4 regions of the Micromonospora olivasterospora genome follow, and region 1 is predicted to be linked to each of the others. Evidence: riboswitches for the same ligand, from Rfam matches in the RefSeq annotation. Region 1 holds a riboswitch; each other region holds the start of a gene.
The links. A riboswitch is a leader RNA that binds a small molecule or an ion and turns the genes downstream of it on or off. The one in region 1 is predicted to bind cyclic di-AMP.
Positions count from the first base shown of each region.

Region 2: it holds a riboswitch for cyclic di-AMP, as region 1 does, so the genes downstream of both, JD77_RS21165 (C39 family peptidase) here and JD77_RS24285 (LysM peptidoglycan-binding domain-containing protein) in region 1, are expected to answer to the same signal.
Region 3: it holds a riboswitch for cyclic di-AMP, as region 1 does, so the genes downstream of both, JD77_RS15060 (coiled-coil domain-containing protein) here and JD77_RS24285 (LysM peptidoglycan-binding domain-containing protein) in region 1, are expected to answer to the same signal.
Region 4: it holds a riboswitch for cyclic di-AMP, as region 1 does, so the genes downstream of both, JD77_RS04145 (coiled-coil domain-containing protein) here and JD77_RS24285 (LysM peptidoglycan-binding domain-containing protein) in region 1, are expected to answer to the same signal.

Region 1 covers NZ_VLKE01000001.1:5,280,362-5,282,552, forward strand. Annotated here, with positions in the region: gene htpG (molecular chaperone HtpG) at 1-610, shown strand, start outside; cyclic di-AMP (ydaO/yuaA leader) riboswitch at 1,067-1,238, shown strand; gene JD77_RS24285 (LysM peptidoglycan-binding domain-containing protein) at 1,236-1,883, shown strand; gene JD77_RS34020 (diacylglycerol/lipid kinase family protein) at 2,014-2,191, shown strand, end outside.
Region 2 covers NZ_VLKE01000001.1:4,564,935-4,567,125, reverse strand. Annotated here, with positions in the region: partial or broken gene JD77_RS21170 (CDP-glycerol glycerophosphotransferase family protein) at 1-44, shown strand, start outside; gene JD77_RS21165 (C39 family peptidase) at 220-1,074, opposite strand; cyclic di-AMP (ydaO/yuaA leader) riboswitch at 1,118-1,260, opposite strand; gene JD77_RS21160 (hypothetical protein) at 1,580-2,191, opposite strand, start outside.
Region 3 covers NZ_VLKE01000001.1:3,292,615-3,294,805, reverse strand. Annotated here, with positions in the region: gene JD77_RS15065 (YibE/F family protein) at 1-635, shown strand, start outside; cyclic di-AMP (ydaO/yuaA leader) riboswitch at 802-932, shown strand; gene JD77_RS15060 (coiled-coil domain-containing protein) at 937-1,959, shown strand; gene JD77_RS15055 (carbonic anhydrase) at 2,096-2,191, opposite strand, start outside.
Region 4 covers NZ_VLKE01000001.1:975,078-977,268, forward strand. Annotated here, with positions in the region: gene JD77_RS04140 (cation diffusion facilitator family transporter) at 1-527, shown strand, start outside; cyclic di-AMP (ydaO/yuaA leader) riboswitch at 682-813, shown strand; gene JD77_RS04145 (coiled-coil domain-containing protein) at 818-1,888, shown strand; gene JD77_RS04150 (SRPBCC family protein) at 1,971-2,191, opposite strand, start outside.

The sequences.
Region 1 (2,191 bases):
CTACTACATGACCGGCGAGTCCCGGTCGATGATCGAGAACTCGCCGCACATGGAGGCGTTCCGGGCCAAGGGTTACGAGGTGCTGATCCTCACCGACCCGGTGGACGAGGTCTGGGTCGACCGCGTCGGCCAGTTCGACGGCAAGCCGCTGCGCTCGATCGCCAAGGGCCAGGTCGACCTGGACACCGAGGAGGAGAAGAAGGAGGCGGAGTCCGCGCGTGAGCAGCAGCGCCAGGAGTACGCCGACCTGCTGTCGTGGATGACGGAGAAGCTGCGCGACAACGTCAAGGAGGTTCGGCTCTCCACCCGGCTGACCACCTCGCCGGCCTGCGTGGTCGGCGACGCCCACGACATCACCCCGACGCTGGAGAAGATGTACCGGGCGATGGGGCACGAGGTGCCGCAGGTCAAGCGGATCCTGGAGCTGAACCCGGGCCACCCGCTGGTGGAGGGGCTGCGCAAGGCCCACGAGCAGGGCGCCGAGTCCGACGCGGTCGCCGAGACCGCGGAGCTGCTGTACGGCATGGCGCTGCTGGCCGAGGGCGGCGAGCTGGCCGACCCGTCCCGGTTCACCCGCGTCCTCGCCGACCGGCTGGCTCGCACCCTGTAGGGCCGCGGCGGGCAGGTACGAACCGGCCGGCGCCAGGGAGGCGCCGGCCGGTCCTGCCGCTCGTGCCCGCCCCGTGCCGCCTTCGCGATCGCCGGTTCCGAGACCGCCAGGATCCACCACGCCGGGTGGGTACTTCCTGTGGAGCTGATGTCGTGGACGAATCGGCGGAGCGCCGGGCGATGTCGTGGCCGACTGGGCCAGCGACCGCCACACTGACCTGTGTGGGGGGTGACTCACGTTCGCGATGTGCGGGATCGGACGGACACTACGCTGCGTCACCGTCCGGCCCGGGGGCGGCCTGGTCCGAGTCGGTCCGTCGGGCGTCATGCACGGTCTGCGCGGCTGCGGAACTCGACTGTGGAGCCCGTCGCCCGAGCGGGTGAAGAAGGTAACAATAGGTGGGCGACCGTCGCGGAGGGTGCCTAACGTCGGTCGGGTCCGCGAACGTGGACACCACGGTCGGTAACGCCTAATCCTGCCGCCGGCCGTCGGCACCTTGTCCTCAGGCAGGAGCGGGGGACCCAACGTTCCTCGGTGCACCGTCACCTCGGGGTGAAGCCGCCACCGGCGGCCGGGCTCCTCGGCCCGAACCCGACAGCTCACCTCGTCGGCGTGGAGGATCACCATGGCAACTGGATACATCGCCCGCCACCGTCGGGTGACCGCTCGCCGTGCCGCCGTCGGGACCGTCGCGGCGGGCGCCGTCGCCGGCGCCGTCGCCCTGTTCGGGCCGGCCGCCCCGGCCCAGGCCGCGGTCAACTGGGACGCCATCGCCCAGTGCGAGTCCGGCAACAACTGGCACATCAACACCGGCAACGGCTACTACGGGGGCCTGCAGTTCTCGCAGAGCACCTGGGCCGGCTACGGCGGCAAGAAGTACGCCGCGCGCGCCGACCTGGCGACCCGCAGCGAGCAGATCCGCATCGCCGAGAAGGTGCTCCGGGGCCAGGGCATCGGGGCGTGGCCGACCTGCGGCAAGAAGGGCGGCTCGACCAAGAAGTACAGCCCGAAGTCGGAGACGAAGGCCGCCCCGAAGAAGGAGCGGTCCTCGCGTACCGAGAAGCCGGCGTCGCGGAGCAAGCGGGACACCACGAAGAGCACCCCGTCCACCGGCGGCGGCCGGACGTACGTGGTGCGGTCGGGGGACACCCTGTCGGAGATCGCGCAGGCCAAGGGCGTCGGGGGCGGCTGGCACGCGCTGTGGGAGAAGAACAGGCGGGTCCTGGGCGACCGGCCCAACCTGATCTTCCCCGGCCAGCGGCTCAGCCTCTGACACCCGCTCACCGGGCCGGTTCGGGCCGGTGACCCGCACCGAAGCGCCCGGCCGGTACTCCGGCCGGGCGCTTCCGGGTCCCGAGGCCGGTACGCGTGGACTCCGGGCCGGCTGGGTAACACGGGCGAGCATGAGCACCAGCACGCTGACCAGGCCCGACGAGGCCGCTCCGGACCGCGTCGGCATCGTCGCCGTCGTCGCCCACCGGAAGAAGACCCTCGGCGGCGGCCTCGACGAGCTGCGCGCCACGCTGGTCGACGCCGGCGTCGACGACCTGCTCTGGTACGAGGTGCCCAAGAGCCGCAAGG
Region 2 (2,191 bases), 720 kb from region 1:
AGCGGAACGCGGCGCCCGCGCCGCGTGCCGCCGAGTCCGTCGCCCACGAGGGCTCCCCCTGTCCCCGACGGCCTGACCCGGCGCCCTCAGCCGCCACCGGCCGTCCTCGCGGCGCAGCCCGGCGTCCACCGCCGGGTCGTCGGGGGCGAGGGCCCGGACCGGGAGACGACACCGGGCGCCGGCTCGGGGGAGCCGGCGCCCGGTGTGGGGAGGAGGGTGTCAGGCCGAGTAGCCGCGGGTGGCGGCCCAGTTCGCCAGGGCGATCGTGCTGATCCAGTACGACGGCACGGCCGGGTTGGCCGAGTCGGCGATCTTCACCGTGCGGCCCTGGTCCTCGTACCCGACGACGGCGATGTAGTGGCCGCCGGGGAACGAGTGCCAGCCCCCGTCGACGTCGGTGGCGTCGCCGGCGATGTTCACCACGACGCCCCGCCCGGCCGAGATCGCGTTGACCACGTCGGACTGGAGCTGGTCCATCTGCGCCGGGGTGGCGGCGTTGCCCGGGATCATCCGGGTCTTGTACGGGTTGCCCTTGACCATCTGGTTGAGCACCCGGGTGGTGTCCTCGGCCGAGTTGGTGCCCATCTCGGTGGTGCCGAGCTTGGCGCCCAACGTGCCCTGGTCGCTGTCGATGCCGGTGGCCGAGAGCGCGTTGCGCACGGCGGCGGGACCGCAGTTGTAGTAGGTCGTCTGCGCCTGGTAGTCGTAGTCGAGGACCTTGGACGACGGCGGCTTCGGGGCGGCCGGCTTCGACGCGGTCGGCTTGGGGGCCGCCGCGGCAGTCAGGTCCGGGTTCGGCGCGGCCGAGGTGGCGCTCGGCGAGGCGCTGGGCGCCACCTCGGCCGCGGCCCGTGCCTGGCTCCGGGTCGCCGTGTCGTCGAGGCGGGGGGCGATCTCGGCGACGGCCGTCGTGGTCTGCCGGGGGGCGGCGGCGTCGTCGCCGTTGGCGAGCAGGGCCCCGGTGCCGGAGGCCAGCACGAGCGCCGCGGCCGAGCCGGCGACGAACTGGTACGGCCGCTCGGTGGCGAGACGGCGCAGCTGCCGCTTCAGGTTGTCGTTCACGCGTTCCTCCACGGGACGGACAACCAGGAGGTGTGATGGTGCTGCACGAGGATGGAACTCCTTCCGACACCGCCGACCGGGTTAGCTGACGGATTCGGGCGGGAAGATCGCCCTACCACGGGCCGCGGCCCGTGGATTCACCCCACACGTGCACTGGGTCCCCGGTTCGTGATGATCACGATTGAGCGGGTCGGCGCGGCGTCGCCTCTTGCGATCGGTTACCGCGCCGGACGGGCCGACACTACTGGCCGGTCGCTGGCCTGCCAACCCCACCCCACCTGCTTAAACATTTGCCGGCCGACTTTTTTGCGGCACATCTGGGAACTGACGTGACTCAATGGGATAGGCAGCCATTCCGACGCCGACGGTCGATAATCGGACAACCGGTACCGATCGTCGGGGAATTGCGGTCGGCGGGCGCACCGAATGGTGCCCGGCGCCCGTTTCCGGGGCGACGTGACCGGGCTCACGCGGCGAATCGGCCGCTCGGCCCAGGGAGCGGGCAGGGGGGGGCGGGTCAGCCGACGCGGGCCGGCCGCCACCACGCCGCCCGGGCGGGTCGCCGGGCCGCAGCCGCCGCAGGGGCGGCGAACTCCGGGGCGGGACGCGCCCGCTCGGCCGCGGTGGACGCCTCCGCCGCCAGCACCCGGGCGGCCTCGGCGGCCAGCTCGGCGTCGCGCCAGGCGGCCCGCTCCCGGTCTGCCGCCGCCAGGTAACCGGCCCGCCTGCCGTCCCGTACGGCACGGGCCAGCAGGACCTCCTGCTCGACCGGGTGCCGTCGAGGATCCCAGCAACCGCGTCCGGCGAAGACGTCGCAGAGTTGCCCGATCGACAGCTCGCCCCGCACGTGGGCGGCCGTGGCGGCATGGTGCAGCCAGCGCTCGCGGGCCGCGTACTCGGCGGGGGTGCGGGGGGTGCGCGGCGTGGGCAGGGCGCCCGCGCCCGCGAACCGGCGGGCGACGGTCTCCGCCGCGTCGTACGCCTGCCAGGCCCGCTCGACGGCCTCCTGGGCGGCGAGCCACGCGTCACGGCGGCGGCGGGCGGTCCGGGCGGCCCCGGCGGCGGCCACCGCCACCTCCTCGGCGTACCGGCGCAGGTCGGCGCGCTCCTCGGCGGCGGCGAGGTCGGC
Region 3 (2,191 bases), 2.0 Mb from region 1:
ACCTGACCGGGTACGGCACCGAGGACGCCACCACGCTGTCGATGTTCCGGGGCGACGTGGACCTGCACGGGCTGCTGCTCGCCGGCATCATCATCGGCTCGCTCGGCGTGCTCGACGACGTCACGGTGACGCAGGCCGCCACGGTGACCGAGCTGGCACACGCCAACCCCGGGCTCTCCCGGTTGCAGCTCTACCGGGCGGCCACCCGGGTCGGGCGGGCGCACATCGCCTCGACCGTGAACACCATCGTGCTGGCGTACGCGGGCGCGTCGCTGCCGCTGTTGCTCCTGCTCACGGCCGATTCCCGGCCGGTGACGGAGCTCCTGACGAGCGAGTTCCTGGCACAGGAGATCGTCCGCAGCGCGGTCGCCACGCTGGGCCTGGTCGCCGCCGTACCACTGACGACCGGCCTGGCCGCGGTGGTCACCGCGGCCGGCCGCGCCGACCCGGACCGCGCTGCGGCCGACGACCCGCCCGCCGCCGTGCCGGCCTCGCGTACGCCCGTCGCCGGCGGCCGTCCCAACCAGCGGGAGTTGGCGCTGGAGGCGTTGAGCGGGGGAGGGGCCCCGGACGGGCCGGGCCGCCCGAGGCCCGGGCGAGGAGACCGAGAGGGGAGCACGGACGCCGCATGGTGACACTACTCAACGTGACCGCTCCCGGCGCGCAACGTGCGAAACGCGTCACTGATTACCGAAAGCAATTACGAAATGACGCACTTTGCGGACTTCCGGGCGTAGATCCCCAGGAGGACCGTCAGGTAACCTCGCTGCCGGTCACCGCCGAAGGCGCGCAGCGGCGTCTGCGGTGCCACCGCCAAATCGCCGCGAGGCGAGCCGGGGAACCAGGTACCCGGGGTGAATCCGCGACCGCGGTAGGGGCCACTTCCGCCCCGAACCCGTCAGCTAACCCGGTCGGCGGACGACGGAAGGGAACACTGTGACGGCACCCCTGCGCCGCTGGTTGACACCCGTGATGGCCGTGCTCGCGGCCCTGGCGATCGTCGCCGGGCCGGCCGCCCCAGCGATGGGCGAGCCCTCCGGCCCCACCCCGTCCGGGCACGAGGAGGACGACGAGCCCCAGCTGATCACCGAAGTCATCGAGGCCGCCAACCGCGAGTACAGCCAGGCCAAGGCGAAGCTGACGAAGTCCAAGCAGCGCCAGCAGCAGTACGCCCTGGAGGTGCAGCGGGCCCAGGACGAGCTGGAGGCCCTCGCGCCGCAGGTCAGCGAGCTGGCCGCCCAGGCGTACCGGACCGGACGGGTCGGCGCCATGGCGGCGCTGCTGGAGAGCCGGAATCCGGACTCGTTCGTCCAGCGCGCGTCCGCCCTCGACCAGCTAAACATGATCAACGCGCAGAAGCTGGCCAAGGTGAACGCGGTCAAGACCGCGGCGGAGCAGGCCAAGCTCGCGCTCGACGTCGAGGTCCGCGAGCAGCAGAAGCAGACGGCGATCATGGCCAAGAAGAAGTACGACGCGGAGAAGGCCCTCGCGCTGGTCGGCGGCGAGGGCTTCACCGGCGGGCTGGTCAACGCCACGTCCCCGGTCGCCAGGATGGCGCCGGGCCGCACGGCGGACGGCGGCTGGCGTCCGGAGTCGTGCAGCGAGAAGGATCCGACGACCTCGGGCTGCATCACCCCGCGCACGCTGCACGCGTACAGGGAGGTCAAGCGGGTCGGTTTCAACCGCTTCGTGGGCTGCTACCGGCCAGGCGGGCCGTGGGAGCACCCGAAGGGCCGCGCCTGCGACTGGTCGCTGCAGAGGAGCGGCTTCAGCCCCTGGCACAACAACGACACCCGGATGTACGGCAACAACCTCGCCGCGTTCCTCATCCGCAACGCCGACCGACTGGGCATCTACTACGTCATCTGGAACCGCCAGATCTGGTTCCCGGCGACCGGGTGGAAGTCCTACAGCGGCCCGTCCAACCACACGGATCACGTACACATGTCGCTGCTGTAGACGCCGTCACGCCGACGAGGGCCGTCCCGTGCGGGACGGCCCTCGTTCGCGTCGGGCGCGGCGGCGGCCGCCTCTCGGGCGCCCAGGACGGGCCAGCCGGCGGGCCGGCGGCCCGTTCCCGTGCGGCCGGGGCGGGTCAGGCGGCGGCCGGCGGCCGGGCCGCACCGCCAGCCGGGGATTCGGCCGCATCGGCTCCCGCCCCGACCGGCACCGCGGCCACCATCCGCGCCTC
Region 4 (2,191 bases), 4.3 Mb from region 1:
CGGTGCTGGGCCTGCTCGCCAACCTGGCCGCGTTCGGCCTGCTGCGCGGCGGGGCGCAGGAGAGCATCAACCTGCGCGGGGCGTACCTGGAGGTGCTGGGGGACCTGCTCGGCTCGGTCGGGGTGATCGCCGCGGCGGCCCTGATCTGGGCCACCGACTGGTGGTGGGCCGATCCCCTGGTCGCGGTCGCGATCGGCGTGTTCATCCTGCCCCGCACCTGGCGGCTGGGCCGGGCCGCCGTCCGGATCCTGGTGCAGGCCGCCCCGGAGCACCTGCAGGTCACCGCCGTGCACGACCGACTCGCCGCGGTGCCCGGCGTGGTCGAGGTGCACGACCTGCACGTCTGGACGCTCACCTCCGGGATGGAGGTCGCCTCGGCGCACCTGACCATGGCCCCCGACGCCGAGGTGGGCGCCGTGCTGACCGCCGCCCGCACCGCACTGCACGAGGACTTTCACATCGAGCACGCCACGCTACAGGTCGAACCCGGAACGTCACCGGGAAACTGCGGGCCGACCGCCTGGTGATACCCAGATCCGTCGATCAGGTGGGCTATTGTGCCTCCATGCCGGATTTGATGGGTTTGATCCGCGTACCGTGCGTAACGGGCGCAGCGCCCGCCCCACCAGCACCGGTAGGCTCGGTCCCGGCCTCCGCTCCGGTGGCGCCCGCCGGCGCCCGCGGCGGCCGCCGCCTAATCGCCCGCGAGGGCGAGCCGGGGAACCACGTTCGTGGGGTGCATCCGCGTGAGCGGTAGGGATCTTCCGTCCCGAACCCGTCAGCTAACCCGGTCGGCGGCTGACGGAAGGACATCCGCATGCCAGTAGTGGCACCTGTACGAAGGACGGCCGCCCGGGTGGCGGCCCTGCTCGCGCTCACGCTCGCCGGCGGCCTCGCGGTCGTCCCGGCGGGCGACACCCCGGCACAGGCGGCGCCGCCCGCCGGGCTGCTCGCCGCCGCGCCGGGGCAGGACGACGAGGGCGGCACCCCGGCGCTGCGCGCCGCGCTGGAGGCGGCCAGCAAGGGCTACCTCGACGCCAAGGCCGCCCTGAACCGCTCGGTGCAGCGGCAGCAGCAGCTCGGCGCCCAGCTCAAGACGATCGAGGCGGAGCTGACCGTGCGTGACAGCAGGGTCGGTGAGATTGCCGGTGTGGCGTACAAGACGGGCCGGCTCCGGGCGGTGTCGGCGCTGCTGAACAGCAACTCGCCCGAGGGGTTCATGGACCGGGCGGCGGCGCTCGACCAGGTGGCCAGCAACGAGGACCGCGCCCTGCGCGACCTGCTGGCGGCCCGGGACCAGGCGAACCGGACGCGGCAGGCGCTGGACGGGGAGATCCGCGAGCAGCGCCGGCAGGTCGCCGTGATGGGCAAGCGCAAGGAGCAGGCCGAGCGGGCCCTGGCCGTGGCCAACGAGCGGGCCGGCGGCGGGTCGAGCCCCGGCGGCACCTCCGGCGCCACCGCCTCCCCCGCGAAGCGCAACCCCGACGGGTCCTGGCCCGCCGAGTCGTGCAGCGTGAACGACCCGACCCCGGCCAACGGCTGCATCACCCCCCGCACGTTGCACGCGCTCCAGCAGGCCAAGGCGGCCGGCTTCACCCGGTACGTCTCCTGCTACCGCTCGGGCGGCTCCGGCGAGCACCCCAAGGGGCGGGCCTGCGACTTCGCCGCACAGACGGGCGGCTTCGGCGGCGTGGCCAGCGGCGGGGACCGCACGTACGGCAACAACCTGGCGGCGTACTTCGTGCGCAACGCGGACAACCTCGCCGTGCTGTACGTCATCTGGTTCAAGCAGATCTGGCTGCCCAGCAGCGGCTGGAAGGCGTACAGCGGTGGCAACGGGGATCCGTCGAGCGACCACACCAACCACGTGCACCTGTCGGTGTACTGACCCGACTCCCGCCCCGCGCCCGTAAGGCCCTGCTCACCCTGCACCGCGCTGCCGCCCGCCGGCGCGTCGCCACCGGCCCCGCTCAGGCCGGCGAGGAACCGCCCGGCGGGCGGTCCAGCACCTCGGCGAGCCGGCGGGCCAGGCCGAGGTGCGCCGAGCGGGCCTGCCGGAAGGCGTACCCGAACAGCGGGGCGGGGGCGCCGAGCGTGATCTCGACGTCGATCCGGACCACGCCGCCCGGCTCGTCGCGCAGCCGGGTGTGGTTGCGCACCGTCGTGGCCGGCCACTGCCGGGCCACTATGA